DNA from 2 places in the Streptomyces sp. BBFR51 genome. Region 1 is predicted to be linked to the other one. Evidence: riboswitches for the same ligand, from Rfam matches in the RefSeq annotation. Region 1 holds a riboswitch; the other holds the start of a gene.
What was found. Region 1 has a riboswitch for S-adenosylmethionine ahead of ACGH7X_RS10905 (aminotransferase class V-fold PLP-dependent enzyme). Riboswitches for the same ligand answer to the same signal wherever they lie in the genome.
Positions count from the first base shown of each region.

Region 2: another riboswitch for S-adenosylmethionine. It lies ahead of thrC (threonine synthase); the one in region 1 lies ahead of ACGH7X_RS10905 (aminotransferase class V-fold PLP-dependent enzyme).

Region 1 covers NZ_CP172448.1:2,396,273-2,404,678, reverse strand. The annotation lists gene ACGH7X_RS10920 (Rieske 2Fe-2S domain-containing protein) at 1-1,042, shown strand, start outside; gene ACGH7X_RS10915 (cytochrome bc complex cytochrome b subunit) at 1,039-2,676, shown strand; gene trpD (anthranilate phosphoribosyltransferase) at 2,810-3,874, shown strand; SAM riboswitch class IV at 3,955-4,071, shown strand; gene ACGH7X_RS10905 (aminotransferase class V-fold PLP-dependent enzyme) at 4,240-5,646, shown strand; gene ACGH7X_RS10900 (glycerate kinase) at 5,547-6,803, opposite strand; gene ACGH7X_RS10895 (SLC13 family permease) at 6,859-8,274, opposite strand; gene ACGH7X_RS10890 (response regulator transcription factor) at 8,332-8,406, opposite strand, start outside.
Region 2 covers NZ_CP172448.1:3,868,880-3,877,285, reverse strand. The annotation lists gene ACGH7X_RS17555 (ROK family protein) at 1-269, opposite strand, end outside; gene ACGH7X_RS17550 (extracellular solute-binding protein) at 455-1,672, shown strand; gene ACGH7X_RS17545 (DUF3263 domain-containing protein) at 1,717-1,959, shown strand; gene otsB (trehalose-phosphatase) at 2,063-2,944, shown strand; gene ACGH7X_RS17535 (trehalose-6-phosphate synthase) at 3,063-4,466, opposite strand; gene ACGH7X_RS17530 (hypothetical protein) at 4,612-5,346, shown strand; gene ACGH7X_RS17525 (glucosyl-3-phosphoglycerate synthase) at 5,350-6,294, opposite strand; SAM riboswitch class I at 6,436-6,583, shown strand; gene thrC (threonine synthase) at 6,601-7,896, shown strand; gene ACGH7X_RS17515 (MoaD/ThiS family protein) at 7,893-8,168, shown strand.

The sequences.
Region 1 (8,406 bases):
TCCAGAAGAGAACCTGCCCGCTGAGCAGGACACCCCGCACAGTGCGGTGAAGGTCGCGGACGAGCAGCACCCGTTCGCCGACCCCGGGCTGCCGCCCCACGAGCACCGGATCCAGGACACCGACGAGCGGGCCGCCAAGCGCTCCGAGCGCACGGTCGCCCTGCTGTTCACGCTGTCGATGCTGGCCACCATCGGCTTCATCGCCTCGTTCGTGGCGATCGACGTCGACAAGTCGGTCTACATCTTCCCGCTCGGCCACATCAGTGCGCTGAACTTCGCGCTCGGCATGACGCTCGGCGTCGCGCTGTTCGCCATCGGCGCCGGCGCGGTCCACTGGGCCCGCACCCTGATGTCCGACGAGGAGGTCGCCGACGAGCGTCACCCGATCGAGGCGTCCCCCGAGACCCGTGCCAAGGTCCACGCGGACTTCAAGCAGGGTGCCAAGGAGTCCGTGATCGGGCGCCGCAAGCTGATCCGCAACACGATGCTGGGCGCGCTCACCCTGGTGCCGCTCTCGGGTGTCGTCCTGCTGCGCGACCTCGGCCCGCTGCCCGGGACCAAGCTCCGCCACACCCTGTGGTCCAAGGGCAAGCTCCTCGTCAACATGAACACCAATGAGCCGCTGCGTCCGTCCGACGTCGCGGTGGGCTCGCTCACCTTCGCCATGCCCGAGGGCCTGGAGGAGCACGACGAGGACTTCCAGGTCGAGATCGCCAAGGCGGCCCTGATGATCATCCGGCTGGAGCCGGAGTCCATCAAGGACAAGCGCGAGCTCGAGTGGTCGCACGAGGGCATCGTCGCGTACTCGAAGATCTGCACCCACGTCGGTTGCCCGATCTCCCTGTACGAGCAGCAGACGCACCACGCGCTCTGCCCCTGCCACCAGTCCACCTTCGACCTTGCCGACGGTGCCCGGGTCATCTTCGGTCCCGCCGGTCACGCCCTGCCGCAGCTGCGCATCGGCGTGAACGACGAGGGTTACCTCGAAGCGCTCAGCGACTTCGAAGAGCCCGTCGGTCCTGCCTTCTGGGAGCGCGGATGAGTACTGCAGCCAACGAACCGTCCCGCTCACGCGGAAAGGCACCGGCCGGCGAGCGCGTCGCCGACTGGGCCGACGGACGGCTGGGGATCTACTCCCTGGCCAAGTCCAACATGCGCAAGATCTTCCCCGACCACTGGTCGTTCATGCTGGGTGAGGTCTGCCTCTACAGCTTCATCGTCATCATCCTCACGGGTGTGTACCTGACGCTGTTCTTCCACCCCTCGATGAACGAGGTGGAGTACCACGGCGCGTACGTCCCGCTGCAGGGACAGATGATGAGCGAGGCGTTCAAGTCCACCGTGGACATCTCGTTCGAGGTGCGCGGCGGTCTGCTCATCCGGCAGATCCACCACTGGGCAGCGCTGATCTTCCTGGCCGGCATGTTCGTGCACATGATGCGCGTCTTCTTCACCGGCGCGTTCCGCAAGCCGCGTGAGATCAACTGGCTGTTCGGCTTCCTGCTGTTCGTCCTGGGCATGTTCACCGGCTTCACCGGTTACTCGCTCCCGGACGACCTGCTCTCCGGCACCGGTGTCCGCTTCATGGAGGGCGCGATCCTGTCCGTGCCGATCGTCGGCACGTACCTGTCGTTCTTCCTCTTCGGCGGCGAGTTCCCGGGCGGGGACTTCGTGGCCCGCTTCTACTCGGTCCACATCCTGCTGTTGCCCGGCATCATGCTCGGCCTGATCGTGGGCCACCTGATCCTGGTCTTCTACCACAAGCACACGCAGTTCGCGGGTCCGGGCAAGACCAACAAGAACGTCGTCGGCATGCCGCTGCTGCCGGTGTACATGGCGAAGGCCGGAGGCTTCTTCTTCCTGGTCTTCGGTGTCATCGCCGCGGTCTCGGCCATCGCCACGATCAACCCGATCTGGGCCATCGGCCCGTACCGGCCGGACATGGTCTCCACCGGAGCACAGCCCGACTGGTACATGGGCTTCTCCGAGGGCCTGATCCGCGTGATGCCGGGCTGGGAGATCAACCTCTGGGGCCACACCCTCGTCCTGGGCGTGTTCATCCCCTTGGTCATCTTCCCGTTGGTCCTGGTGGCGATCGCGGTCTATCCGTTCATCGAGTCCTGGGTCACCGGCGACAAGCGCGAGCACCACATCCTGGACCGCCCGCGCAACGCCCCGACCCGTACGGCGTTCGGTGTCGCCTGGATCACCTGGTACATGGTGCTGCTGATCGGTGGCGGCAACGACCTGTGGGCCACGCACTTCCACCTGTCGATCAACGCGATCACCTGGTTCGTGCGCATCGCGTTCTTCGTGGGCCCGGTCGTCGCCTTCATCGCCACCAAGCGGATCTGCCTCGGCCTCCAGCGCCGGGACAAGGAGAAGGTGCTGCACGGCCGCGAGTCGGGCATCATCAAGCGCCTGCCGCACGGTGAGTTCATCGAGGTGCACGAGCCGCTCAGCCAGGAGCAGCTGCACACGCTCACGGCGCACGAGCAGTACGCGCCGGCCGAGATCGGCCCGACGGTCGACGAGAACGGCGTCGAGCGCAAGGCGACGGGCCCGCAGAAGCTCCGCGCCAAGCTCAGCGAGGCGTACTACGGCGAGGAGTCGCAGATTCCGAAGCCGACCGTCGAGGAGTACAAGGAGATCACGAGCGGCCACGGCCACCACTGACCCTCCAGCGTCGCCACACCACGGTCGAAGGGCCCCGTTCCGGTCTGCGGACGGGGCCCTTCGCCGTGCCCGGAGCTGGATAGGGTGGCACCCGTACCCCCCTGCCACGACTCACACGATTCAGGAGCGGCTGATGAGCGCTGTGACCCCCGCTGGAGGCGACACCGCGGCGGACCGCTCCTGGCCCGCCCTGCTGAACGGACTGCTGGACGGCCGCGACCTGTCCGCGGACGACACCGCCTGGGCGCTGGACGTGATCATGCGCGGCGAGGCGACCGACGCGCAGATCGCCGGCTTCGCGGTGGCCCTGAGATCCAAGGGGGAGACCGTCGAGGAACTCTCCGGTCTCGTCCGCACCATGTACGCCCACGCCAACGTGATCGAGGTGCCGGGGGAGACCGTCGACATCGTCGGCACCGGCGGCGACGGCGCCAAGACGGTCAACATCTCCACCATGTCGGCGATCGTCGTGGCCGGCACGGGAGCGAAGGTCGTCAAGCACGGCAACCGGGCCGCCTCCTCGGCGTCCGGCGCCTCCGACGTCCTGGAGAAGCTCGGGGTCAATCTGGAGCTGACGCCGAAGCGGGTCGCGGAGGTCGCCGAGGAAGCCGGCATCACCTTCTGCTTCGCCGTGAAGTTCCACCCGGCGCTGCGCCACGTGGCGGCGGCGCGCGGCCAGCTCGGCATCCGCACGGTGTTCAACTTCCTGGGCCCGCTGACCAACCCCGCCCGGGTGAAGGCCCAGGCGATCGGGGTCGCGCACGCCCGGATGGCGCCGATCATCGCCGGTGTCTTCGCCGAGCGCGGTCACTCGTCGCTGGTCTTCCGCGGCGACGACGGTCTCGACGAGCTGACCACGACGTCCACGTCCCGGGTCTGGGCCGTGCGGGACGGCCGGGTGAGCGAGCAGACCTTCGACCCGCGGGACGTGGGCATCGAACTGGTGCCGGTCGAGGCGCTGCGCGGCGCCGACGCCTCCTACAACGCCGACGTCGCCCGCCGCCTGCTGGCCGGCGAGACGGGCCCCGTACGGGACGCGGTGCTGCTGAACTCGGCGGCGGCGCTGGTGGCCCTCGAGCCCGGCGAGGGGCCCCTGGCCGAGCGGATCCGGGCCGGTATGGACCGGGCCGCCGAGGCGATCGACTCGGGCGCCGCCAAGCGCGCCCTGGACCGCTGGGTGGCCGCGAGCCACGCGTAGCGGCCCCCGCGTGTGACGTGCGTCCCGCGATCCGGACCCGGGTTGCGGGACGCAGTTCCTTTCCCATAGGTTTTTCGACAGGTCATGAGTGACAGTCATGAGGCCCCGGCCGACTGTCCGGCAACCCTCCGTCCGTGGCGGGGTGCCCCGGGTGAAGACCAGGTCGTGGACAGCAGGGTCCACGGCAAGCGCGGACCCCTCGCACGCTTTTGAAAAGTGTGGGGCCAGGGGTCCTGGTCGTCCGAGGGAGTCTCCCGTGAACCAGCGAATGCGATAGGGCCGCAGAGCCCCGCCTCCGCACGCACCCTTCGTCTCTTCTTCTTTCCCCGCGCCCTTCTTCGCGCTGGTCCTCACGGGAGTCCGCCATGTCCGTACCCACCGCTGTCGCCACCCCGCTGCCCGTTCTCGGCCGCGACGTCACCGTCCCGCTCGTCACCGGCGGGGAGGTCACCTACGCCGCGCTCGACTACGCCGCCAGCGCGCCCGCGCTCCAGCGGGTCTGGGACGACGTGGCCGCCTACGCCCCGTACTACGGCAGCGTCCACCGTGGCGCCGGGTACCTCTCGCAGCTGTCGACCGACCTGTTCGAGAGCGCCCGGAAGACCGTCGCCGAGTTCCTCGGCTGCCGGGACGACGACCAGGTCGTCTTCACCCGGTCCACCACCGACTCCCTCAACCTGCTCGCCGCCGCGCTGCCGGCCGGCTGCCAGGTCTTCGTCTTCGAGACCGAGCACCACGCCTCGCTGCTGCCCTGGCGCGACGCCGACGTGACCTGCCTCGACGCCCCGCGCACCCCCGCGCAGGCCGTCGAGACCCTGGAGCGCGCCCTCGCGGCCCGGGAGCCGTACGGCCCCGCCCTGGTCTGCGTCACCGGCGCCTCCAACGTCACCGGCGAGCTGTGGCCGGTGCGTGAACTGGCCGCCGCCGCACACGCCCACGGTGCCCGGATCGTCCTGGACGCCGCCCAGCTCGCCCCGCACCACCCCGTCTCGGTCGCCGGCCTGGACGTGGACTGGGTCGCCTTCTCCGGGCACAAGCTGTACGCCCCCTTCGGCGCCGGCGTGCTGGCCGGCCGTGCCGACTGGCTGCGCGAGGCCGAGCCGTACCTCGCCGGCGGCGGCGCCAGCCGCAGCGTCACCCGGCGGGCCGACGGCGGTGTGGACGTCCATTGGCACGACAGCGCCGCGCGGCACGAGGCCGGGTCGCCCAACGTCATCGGCGCCTACGCCGTCGCCTCCGCCTGCAAGGCGCTCACCGAGGCCGGTTTCGACACGCTGGTCGCCCGCGAGGAGCACCTGATCGGGAAGGTGCGGGAGGGCCTCGCCGAGGTGCCCGAGGTGCGGATCCTCTCCCTCTTCGGCGACGACGCCCCCCGCGTCGGCGTGCTCTCCTTCGTCGTCGAGGGCTGGAACAGCTCGCACTTCGCCGCCGCGCTCTCCGCCGAGTACGGCATCGGCGTGCGCGACGGCCTGTTCTGCGCCCACCCGCTGGTGCGCACCCTGCTCGGCAGCGACCCGCAGACGCAGGGCGAGTGCGGTGCCCCCGAGGCGGCGCCCGGCGAGAAGTCCCTCAACGCCATCCGCGTGAGCTTCGGCGCCGGCACCCCGGACGAGCACGTCGAGCGGTTCGTGAACGCCGTCAAGGAGCTGGTGAGCGACGGCGCCCGGTGGAACTACCGCACCGAGGACGGGCGTTGCGTGCCCGACACCACCTCCGGTGACACCACCTCCCCTGACACCCTCTCCGGCGACACGACCTCCGCCGCCGCCTGAGCCGCCCGGCCCGGCAGCCGCGATCCCAGCAGGACCATCCGCAGCGCCCGTTCCGAGGCGTCCGTGAGGAGTTCGCAGGCGCGCAGCAGCGCGTCCGCCAGGGTCATCGGCGCCGGCATGATCCCGTGGCAGGCGTCCACCCCCGGCACCTCGTGCGCGCCCTCGCCGAGCGTGCCGGCCAGGGCGAGGACGGGACGGCCGTAGAGCTTGGCGCGGCGGGCCACCTCGGCCGGGACCTTGCCGCGCGGCGTCTGGTGGTCCAGGGCGCCCTCCGCGGTGAGCACCAGGTCGGCACGGGCGAGGCGGGCGTCCAGGTCGAGGTGGTCGAGGAGTACGTCGAAGCGGGGCAGCAGCCGGGCGCCGACGGCGGCAAGGCCCGCGCCAAGACCGCCGGAGGCGCCGGTGCCGGGGCCGCCCCGCAGATCGGTGCCGACGGCACCGAGGTCGCGGGTGAGGACGCGCGCCCAGTTCTCCAGTCCGGCCGACAACTCCTCGACCTGCGCGGGCGTCGCCCCCTTCTGCGGGCCGAACACCCGGGCCACGCCCCGCTCCCCGCACAGCACGTTGAACGGGTTGCAGGCGACGAGCAGCTCGGTGTCCTTCAGGCGGGCGTCGAGACCGGACGGATCGACGCGGGCGAGGCGGCTCAGCTCCCGTCCGCCGGGCGGGAGTTCGAAGCCGTCCGCGTCCAGCAGCCGGGCGCCCAGTGCCTGGAGCGCGCCCGCGCCCCCGTCGGACGTACCCGAGTCGCCGCAGCCGACCAGGACGCGCCGCACCCCGGTGTCGAGCGCGGCACGGATCAGCTCGCCGACGCCGTACGTCGTCGTGGCGCCCGGATCGCGCAGCGCGCGGGGGACCAGGGAGAGGCCCGCGACGGCCGCCATCTCCACCACCGCCGTGTCCCGGGCGCCGAGCAGCGCGAAGTGGGTGCCGACGGGTTCGCCGACCGGGCCGGTGGCGGCCAGCGCGACCAGCCGCCCGCCGGTCGCGGAGGCCAGCGCCACGGCCGTGCCCTCGCCGCCGTCCACCAGCGGGATCCGGTCGATCTCGGCGCTCGGCAGCACCCGGCGGACGCCCGCCGCGATGGCGTCGGCGGCGGCCTGGGCGGACAGGGACTCCTTGAAGCCGCTGGGGGCCACGACGACACGGTTCAGCAGGGACGGCGTGGCGGGCAGGGAAGGGATGGGGGGCGTGGCGGACATGGGGGCTCCTTCAGCGGGTCACGGGTACGCCGAGCAGCGGCCAGACGGCGGCGGCGAAGAACAGCACGAGTACGGCGGTCAGCGGCGCCAGGACGGCGGACAGCCGCAGCAGGTCGCGCGGGGTGTAGGTGGGGGTGCCGGGGATGTCGGAGAAAAGCGTGACCGGCTTGGCGGAGGCCGGGAGCGTGTGGCAGAAGCCGGCGGCCGCCGTGGACGCGAGCGCGGCGGCGACCGGGTTGACCCCGGCGCCCACGGCCGCGGCGACGACCAGGGGGACCAGGACCGAGGAGCGGGCAGAGCGGGACTGCAGCAGCAGGTGGGCCGCCGTGCTCACGGCGACCACGACCCCGAGGAAGACGGCCGGCGCGACGTGCGCGGGCAGCCCCGACACCAGCCACTTCGCCGCACCGGAGTCGGCGAGCGCCACGCCCATCGCCATGGTCGCCGCCATGAACAGCAGCAGCGACCAGGGCACGGTCTTCAGCGCGTCCTTGAGCCGTACGGTGCCCAGCGCGGGGGACGAGGCGACGACCGCGCCGATCAGCGCCACCACCGCGGGCGAGACGTGATGCAGGGGCTCGCTGCACCACAGGGTCACCACCGTGGCCAGCAGCAGGGCGCAGCGCTTCTCCGCCTGGGTCCAGGGACCGGTGACCGGGCTGTCGCTGTGCCGCTGTATCTCCTCGGCGGTGATGCGGACCGGGCCCTCGCGGTCCGCCCGCCGCGTGGTCGTCAGCAGGACCGTCTCGGCGGCCAGATGGGAGGAGGCGACCGCCAGCGGCAGCCCGAGCAGCAGCCACTGGGTGAAGCCGATCCGGTCCCCGGTCGCCTCCCACAGCACCGACACCGTGATCAGATGTGCGCCCGCGCCGATCAGGGTCGCCACCGCGGACAGCAGGATCACGGTCGGGAACAGCAGCGCCAGCATCACGACCAGTCGCTTCCGGTCGGCCAGGGCCTTGGCGAGGGCGAGGAACACGGGCAGTGCGAGCGCCGCCCGGCCCGAAGTCGCCGGCACCGCGAACGCGGTCACGACCAGCGCCGCCGTCGTCAGGTGCACCAACTGCCGGACACTGCGCGCCCCGCCCACCAGGAACGCCGCCGCCCGCCCCGCGAGCCCCGTCCGCGCCACCGCCGCCGCGAGCACGAAAGCGCAGATCAGCAGCCAGACGGTGGCGTCCCCGAGGGTGCCGAACAGCGTGTCGCTGCTGATCACACCGGTCGCGGTCAGCGCGAGCCCGGCACCCAGCGCGATGTACGTGTCGTCGATCGGCGTACCGATCCAGGCGCAGGTGGCCAGCGCGAACACGGCGAGGGTGAGGCGTGCGTCGCCGCCCAGGGCGGGGAAGTTGGCGGGGACCGCCAACAGCGCGCACAGGGACAGCGCCACGCACAGGGCCGCCGCGAGGCGGAGGTTCAACGTCACGTCGTCGATGGTTCACGGGGGCGGTGAGCCCTCAATGAGCCTCACATGAAGGAAACTTCACCAGGTCGGGAGCCGGTACCCCATCCCGCGCACGGTCTCCACCTGCTGCGCCCCGAGCTTCTTGCGCAGCGC
Region 2 (8,406 bases), 1.5 Mb from region 1:
CGGTCGCCGAGCAGCGTCCGCAGCGGTACGTCGCGCCAGCCGAGGTTGGCCGCGTACACGGCGACGCCGTGCTCGTCGTCGATGATGCCGGGGACGGCCACGCCGGCGGCACCGGCGGGCTCGCCGAACCGGTCGGCGCCGTAGGCCCGCAGTTCGGCGGCGAAGTCGAGGATGCCCGCGACGACCGCCTCGGGGCCGCGTTCGCGGCCGGTGGCCCGGCGCGCCTGGTGCAGCAACTCGCCCCCAGGCCCCGCCAGGGCGGCCTTCATCCCGGTGCCGCCCACATCGAGGGCGATGACATGTCTCACGGGGACAGTGTGGCCCGTCTACCCGGGAGAGGTCTAGTCCACTGCCGTGGTGTAGACCTTAATCCGTTAAACGGACAACGCAGGGTTGGGGATTCAGGGTGCAGCGGCGTAGGACAGGAACGATCGCGGTGGTGTCCGCGCTGGGCATGACGGCGGTTCTCGGCGGCTGCGGCCTCACCGGCGACTCCGGCGAGGTGACCCTCGAGCTCGTCGCCGCCGACTACGGAGACGGCAAGGACAACAGCTCCAAGAACTACTGGGACGAGCTGGTCAAGTCCTACGAGGCGAAGAACCCCGACGTGCACGTGGACGTCACCGTCTACTCGTGGAACGACGTCGACCGCAAGGTCCGCGAGATGGTCGAGGCCGGCGAGGCGCCCGACATGGCGCAGATCGGCGCCTACTCCGACTACGCGGACAAGAACCTGCTCTACCGGGCCGACGACGTGCTCTCCATCCCGGTCCAGGCCGACTTCGTCTCCCAGCTCGCCGGCGCCGGCCAGGTCAACGGGGTCCAGTACGGGCTGCCCTTCGCCGCCTCCACCCGGGTGCTCTTCTACAACAAGACCCTCTTCAGCGAGGCCGGCGTCACGCCGCCCAAGTCCTGGGACGACCTCGCCGAGGCCGCCGAGGCGCTCAAGGACAAGGGCGTGAAGTACCCCTACGCCCTGCCGCTGGGCTCCGAGGAGGCACAGGCCGAGACGATGCAGTGGATGCTCAGCGGCGACGGCGGCTACACCGACGACGTCGGCACCTACTCCATCGACTCGCCGCAGAACGTCACCACCTTCACCTGGCTCAAGGACGAACTGGTCGGCAAGGGCCTCACCGGCCCGGTCGCGCCCGGCAAGCTCAACCGCGCGGACGCCTTCGCCGCCTTCGCGAACGGCGACGTCGGCATGCTCAACGGCCACCCCTCGCTGATGAAGGCGGCGTCCGACAAGGGCGTGAAGTACGGCATGGTGACCACCCCCGGCGTCGACGGCGAGAGCAAGAGCACCCTCGGTGTCTCCGACTGGATGACGGCCTTCAAGAAGAACGGCCACCAGGAGGAGATCGGCGACTTCCTCGACTTCGTCTACAGCGAGGAGAACGTCCTCGACTTCTCCCGCGAGTACGACCTGCTGCCGGTGACCACCTCCGCGTCCCAGGTCATGAGCACCGCGACGGAGGACGAGAACCTCAAGCCGTTCCTGGACGAGCTGCTGCTCTCCGAGCTGTACCCGGTCGGCAAGACGTCCTGGGCCTCGGTCAGCGCGGACGTCAAGAAGCGCATCGGCCAGGCGGTCGCCTCCGGCGGCAGCCCCGAGGAGGTGCTCGACCTGATCCAGGCGACGGCGATGCGGGCGGGCAGCGCGGAGTAGTCGGGTAGCGGCCGCTGTCGGCGCCGGGCGTTACGGTGCCGTACATGACGGAACCCGACCCGGCCGCGCTCGCCCCGCGCGAGCGGAGCATCCTCGCACTGGAACGCCGGGGCTTTTCCGGCCCCGGCGCCAAGGAGCGCGCGATCCGCGAGGAACTGGGCCTGGCCCCCGTCCGCTACTACCAGCTCCTCAACGCCCTCCTGGACGACCCGCGCGCCCTGGCGTCCGACCCGGTGACGGTCAACCGGCTGCGCCGGGTACGCGAGTCGCGCCGCACGGAGCGCTGAGGCTGCCCGCTCCAGGGCGGGACATCGTGCCGGGCGTCCGGGACGCCCGGACGCGGGTCACGGTCGATGCGTGGGCCGGGCCCCGGCGGGATAGGTTCGCCGTATGGGCAGCCACCAGGACTCCACCCGAGACGACTCCCCACACCCCCTGCCGACGCCCGCCACGGCGGCCGGACGCGAAGGGCTCGACGCCCTCCTCGCCCACCCCCACCGCGCGGTGATCGCGCTCGACTTCGACGGCACGCTCGCCCCGATCGTGCCCGACCCGGACCGGGCCCGCGCCCACCCGGAGGCCGTACCGGCGCTCGCGGCCCTGGCCCCGAAGGTCGCCTCGATCGCGGTCATCACCGGCCGCCCCGCAGAGGTCGCGGTGCGCCACGGAGGCTTCGCGGGCATCTCCGGCCTCGACCACCTCGTCGTCCTCGGCCACTACGGCGCCGAGCGCTGGGACGCCGCCACCGGCACCCTCACCACGCCCGACCCGCACCCCGGCGTCGCCGCCGTCCGCGCCGCGCTGCCCGGGCTGCTGGAGCGGTCCGGGGCTCAGCAGGGCACGTGGATCGAGGAGAAGGGCCACGCGGTCGCCGTCCACACCCGCCGCGCCCCCGACCCCCAGGCCGCCTTCGAAACCCTGCGCGCCCCCCTCGCCGACCTGGCCTCCCGGCACGGCCTCGTCGTCGAGCCGGGCCGCATGGTCCTGGAACTGCGCCCACCCGGCATGGACAAGGGCGCCGCGCTGCGGTCGTACGTCCACTCCCTCGGCGCCGCGTCCGTCCTCTTCGCCGGCGACGACCTCGGCGACCTCCCCGCCTTCGCCGCGGTCGACACCCTCCGCCAGGAGGGCACCCCCGGCCTCCTGGTCTGCAGCGGCAGCGACGAGGTAACGGCCCTCAAGGAGCGCGCCGACGTAGTGGTGGAAGGCCCGGAGGGCGTGGTGAGGCTGCTTATGGCCCTGGCCCAGGCTACGGGCATTCGTACCGCATAGCCCTAGCTGCGGGCAGCCGTGCCTCCCCCAGTGCCTGAACGGCCTGGGAGGCACCCCCAGGCGGCACCCGCCCAAAAGAGGGCGGCACCCGGCAAGCGCCGGCCCGCCCCCCCCGCAGTCACCCCCTGAGCGCGTCCAACTGCTCAAGGAACCACCGCGCCGGAGGCAACGCCGTCCCCGCCGCGGCCAACCGCTTCGACCGCTCCGCCCGTTCCCCGGGAGCGACCGACAACGCCTCGTGCAGCGCCCGCGCCGTCCCCGACACGTCGTACGGATTCACCACCAGCGCGTCCTCGCCCAGCTCCTCGTACGCCCCCGCCTCCCGCGACAGCACCAGCACGCACCCCGCGTCGGAGACGAGCGGTGCCTCCTTCGCGACGAGGTTCATCCCGTCCCGGACGGGATTGACGAGCGCCACGTCCGCCAGCCGGTACGCCGCCAGCGACCGCGCGAAGTCGTCCTTGAGATTCAGCACGACCGGCGTCCACCCCGCCGTCCCGAACTCGTCGTTGACCAACCGGGCCACCCGCTGCACCTCGGCGGTGTAGTCCCGGTACACGGCGAGGTCCTGCCGCGAGGGATACGCGAACGCGACGTGCACGACCCGCTCGCGCCACTCGGGCCGCTCCGTCAGCAGCTCCCGGTACGCCAGCAGCCCCCGCACGATGTTCTTCGACAGCTCGGTCCGGTCCACCCGCACGATGGTGCGGCGCGCGCTCCCGTCGGGAGCCGTGCCGATCTCCTGCCGCAGCGCCGCCATCCGCTCCTCGACGTCCGCCTCGTGCGACCGCTCGCGCAGGAAGTCCGCGTCGGCGCCGAGCCCGTGCACGCCGATCTCCGTGCCGCCGAGCCCGCCCACGACCGCGTCGCAGCACGCGGTGAACGCGTCCGCCCAGCGCCGGGTGAGGAACCCGAGCCGGTCGGCGCCGAGCATGCCGCGCAGCACCTGCTCGGCGATGTCGTCCGGCAGCAGCCGGAAGTAGTCGACCGGGGCCCACGGCGTGTGCGAGAAGTGGCCGATCCTGAGGTCGGGCCGCAGCTCGCGCAGCATGCCCGGCACCAGCGTCAGGTGGTAGTCCTGCACGATCGCGACCGCGCCCTCGGCCGCCTCCTCGGCCATCGCCTCGGCGAAGGCCCGGTTGTACGCCTCGTAGGAGGCCCACTGCCGCCGGAACTCCGCGTCGAAGACCGGCTCAAGGGGCGTCTGGTAGAGCATGTGGTGCACGAACCACAGCACCGAGTTGGCGATCCCGTTGTACGCGTCCGCGTGCACGTCGGCCGGTACGTCCAGCATCCGTACGCCGTCCTCGCCGACCCCGCGCCGCACCGCCTCGCGGTCGCCGTCGCCCAGCGCCGAGCACACCCACAGCGCCCCCGCGTCCGGCCCGATGGACGACAGCCCCGAGACCAGCCCGCCACCACCCCGTTTGGCGTGCAGCGACCCGTCCTCACGCACCTCGTACGAGACCGGCCCCCGATTGGAGGCGACCAGCACCTGAGCAGCACCGAAGCTTGAAGCCATACGCGTCAACCTAGCCCGGCCCCCAAAACCTCAAACGTGCCCACGGGTCACCCGGCGGCGATTCGGTCACGCGTCTTGTGCAGAAGATGTGAACAGGTTGAGGATGTGCGGTGCACATTTCAACTTTCTGGGGGGTGGGCGCACCATGCCCATACGCACGAGACACCCGCGCACGAGACACCCGCGCACGAGCAGACTCGCCGGCGCGGCGGCGCTGATCGCGGCCTCCGCGCTGGCGCTGGCCGGCTGCGGCGACGGGGACGCCGGTACGAAGGCGGAGGCGCGGCCCGCGAAGGCGACCGCCGCCGCCACCCCGACCGCCACGCCCAGCAGCAGCCCCACCCCCGAGGCGTCCCCGAGCACCGAGACCCCGACGCCCACCCCGACCCCGGCCCCCGTCACCCTGCCGGACCTCACCGGCCGCAGCATCGGGACGGCCGTCCTCGCCGCCAAGAAGGCGAAGGTCGACTACACCGTCCGCCTCCAGGGCTCCCGGCAGCGGGCCTCCTCCTGGGGCAGCGGCGAGAAGGTCTGCGAGCAGAGCGGCGGATCGGGTGCCGTGACGTTCACCGTCCCCCGCGACGGCCGCGACTGCGCCGGGCGCCTGCTGCACACCCCGAAGCCGACCCCGAAGCCGTCGAAGACACGGGACGAAGGCACGAGCGGCGGCACGGGCGGTACCGGCGGTAGTACGGGTGGCGGCGGCACCGGCAGCGGCGCGTGCGAGCTGATGAGCCCCGCGGGCAACTGCTACGCCGACGGCCAGTTCTGCGCCAACAAGCACCACGGCCTGAGCACGCACGGCCGCGGCGGCGAGTACCTGACCTGCCGGCAGGACTCCGGCGGCATCTGGCGCTGGTCGGACGGCGTCCCCGGCTGACGCTCAGGCCACCTTCCGGGCCGCGTACTCCGCGATCTCCGTCATCGGGGGCCGTTCCTCGGTGTCCACGGCGTAGGTGCGCGGCTCGAAGCCGTCGACGCCCCGCTCGAACTGGGTGAGGGCCGGCCGGACCAGGTGGCCGCGGGCCAGGCGCAGCTGGGCGGTGCGGTAGATCGCCGCGGCCATCCGGCCCAGCGCCCGCCCGTCCTGGTGGCGGTGTCTGCGGACCCCGACGTCGACCTGCGCGAGCGCGTCCAGGCCCACCAGGTGCAGGGCGTCGACCAGCATGCCCAGCTCGACCCCGTAGCCGACGGGGAAGGGGAGCCGTTCCAGCAGCGAGCGCCGGGCCGCGTACTCGCCGCCGAGCGGCTGGACGAAGCCGGCCAGCTGCGGCCAGTGCATGTTGAGCAGCGGGCGGGCCATCAGCTCCGTGACCCGGCCGCCCTGCCCGGCGGCCGCGCCGAGCGGACGGTCGTACATGGCCTTGACGAGCTGCACGCCCGGGTCGGTGAGCAGCGGGCCGACGATCCCGGAGACGAAGTCGGCGGAGAACTCGCGCAGGTCGGCGTCGACGAAGCAGACGATGTCGCCGCCGGTGACCAGCAGCGAACGCCACAGCACCTCGCCCTTGCCGGGTACGGCGGGGATGCGCGGGAGGATCGCGTCGCGGTGCACGACGCGCGCGCCCGCCGCCGCGGCCACCTCCGACGTACGGTCCGCCGAACCGGAGTCCACGACCACGATCTCGTCGACGAGCGGGGCCCGGAGCATCAGCTCCCGCCGGATCACCGTGACGATGTCGCCGACCGTCGCCTCCTCGTCCAGGGCGGGCAGCACCACGCTGACCGACTGCCCGGTGGCGTTCTTGGCGGACAGGAGCTGCTGGATCGGCCGGTCCGACACGGACCAGGAGCGTGCGCTCAGCCAGCGCTCGACTTCTTCCAGCACGTCCCGGGGCTCCTTTGTGATCCATCTCGCGGTACGGACGACTATCTCAACCGTCCTGGCCTTCGGTTACAGTCTTGAACAACGCGTGGGACCACCGCATGCCGGGGTCGCCGCGGGCACCACCGAAAAACAACCACATACCGCTCATCCAGAGGGGCAGAGGGATACGGCCCGTTGAAGCCCCGGCAACCCTCCAGTCGGTTCTTGTCACACAGACGTGGCGAGGCTCCCGACTAGGGAAGGTGCCAAATCCGTCTCACGGCGAGATGCGTCGTGAGGAAGATGAGGAGAAAGGGCCTCGCCTCCATGGCTGTGCAGACTGCCGAAACCTCCACGAACCCCACCGACGGCATCGTCGACCTCGGCCCCGCCGCCGCGCTGAGCTGCCGGGAGTGCGGCCACAAGGTCCCGCTCGGACCGGTCTTCGCCTGCGAGGAGTGTTTCGGCCCCCTCGAGATCGCCTACGACTTCTCGGCCTACGACACCGAGGAGCTGCGGGGGCGGATCGAAGCCGGCCCCGCGAACATCTGGCGCTACGCCCCGCTGCTGCCCGTCCCCGCCGACGTCGCGACCAAGCCGAACATCAACCCCGGCTGGACCAAGCTCGTCAAGGCCGACAACCTGGGGCGCGAGCTGGGCGTCGAGCCCGGCAAGCTGTTCGTGAAGGACGACTCCGGCAACCCGACGCACTCCTTCAAGGACCGTGTCGTCGCCCAGGCCATCGAGGCCGCCCGCGCCTTCGGCTTCACCACCCTCTCCTGCTCCTCCACCGGCAACCTCGCGGGTGCCGTCGGCGCCGCCGCCGCCCGCGCCGGCTTCCGCTCCTGCGTGTTCATCCCGCACGACCTGGAGCAGGGCAAGGTCGTCATGGCCGCCGTCTACGGCGGTGAGCTGGTCGGCATCGAGGGCAACTACGACGACGTGAACCGCTTCTGCTCCGAGCTGATCGGCGACCCGGCCGGCGAGGGCTGGGGCTTCGTCAACGTCAACCTGCGGCCGTACTACGCCGAGGGCTCCAAGACCCTCGCGTACGAGATCTGCGAGCAGCTCGGCTGGCGGCTGCCCGACCAGATCGTGGTCCCGATCGCGTCCGGCTCCCAGCTGACGAAGATCGACAAGGGGCTGAAGGAGCTGATCGAGCTCGGCCTGGTCGAGGACAGGCCGTACAAGATCTTCGGCGCGCAGGCCGAGGGCTGCTCGCCGGTCTCCACGGCGTACAAGGCGGGCCACGACGTGGTCCGCCCGCAGAAGCCGAACACCATCGCCAAGTCGCTGGCCATCGGCAACCCGGCCGACGGCCCCTACGTCCTCGACATCGCCCGCCGCACCGGCGGTGCCGTGGAGGACGTGACCGACGAGCAGGTCGTGGACGCCATCAAGCTGCTCGCCCGCACGGAGGGCATCTTCGCGGAGACGGCGGGCGGCGTGACGGTCGGTGTGGCGAAGAAGCTGATCGACAACGGCGTACTCGACCCGTCGCTCACCACCGTCGTCCTCAACACCGGCGACGGACTGAAGACCCTCGACGCGGTGGCCGGCACCGGCCTGACCGCCACCATCCGCCCGAACCTGGACTCCTTCCGAGAGGCTGGCCTCGCATGAGCGTGACCGTTCGCATCCCGACCATCCTGCGCACCTACACCGGCGGCAAGGCAGAGGTCAGCGCCGAGGGCGCCGATCTCGGTGAGATCATCGCCGACCTGGAGAAGAACCACGCCGGCATCGCCGCCCGCGTCCTGGACGACCAGGGCAAGCTGCGCCGTTTCGTCAACGTCTACGTCAACGACGACGACGTCCGCTTCGAGCAGGGCCTTCAGACCGCGACCCCGGACGGCGCCGGCGTCTCCATCATTCCCGCGGTCGCCGGCGGCTGACATCCGCCGACACGCCTCGTAGCGCGTATTGCCCTCTCCGTAAGAGAAACGGAGGGGGCAATTCCATGTGGTTGAGCACGGTAGAGTTGGGGAACGCGCTCCCGATCGCAAGGTCGGGGACCCTGGATTCCTGCCGCTCGCCCGACAAGAAGTAGCCAAAGTGCGGGCGTATTTCGCGGCTTTTGTTCCCTTTGCGTGACCCAACTTGACCCGAATTCAGGCGAATTCTCGCCACATT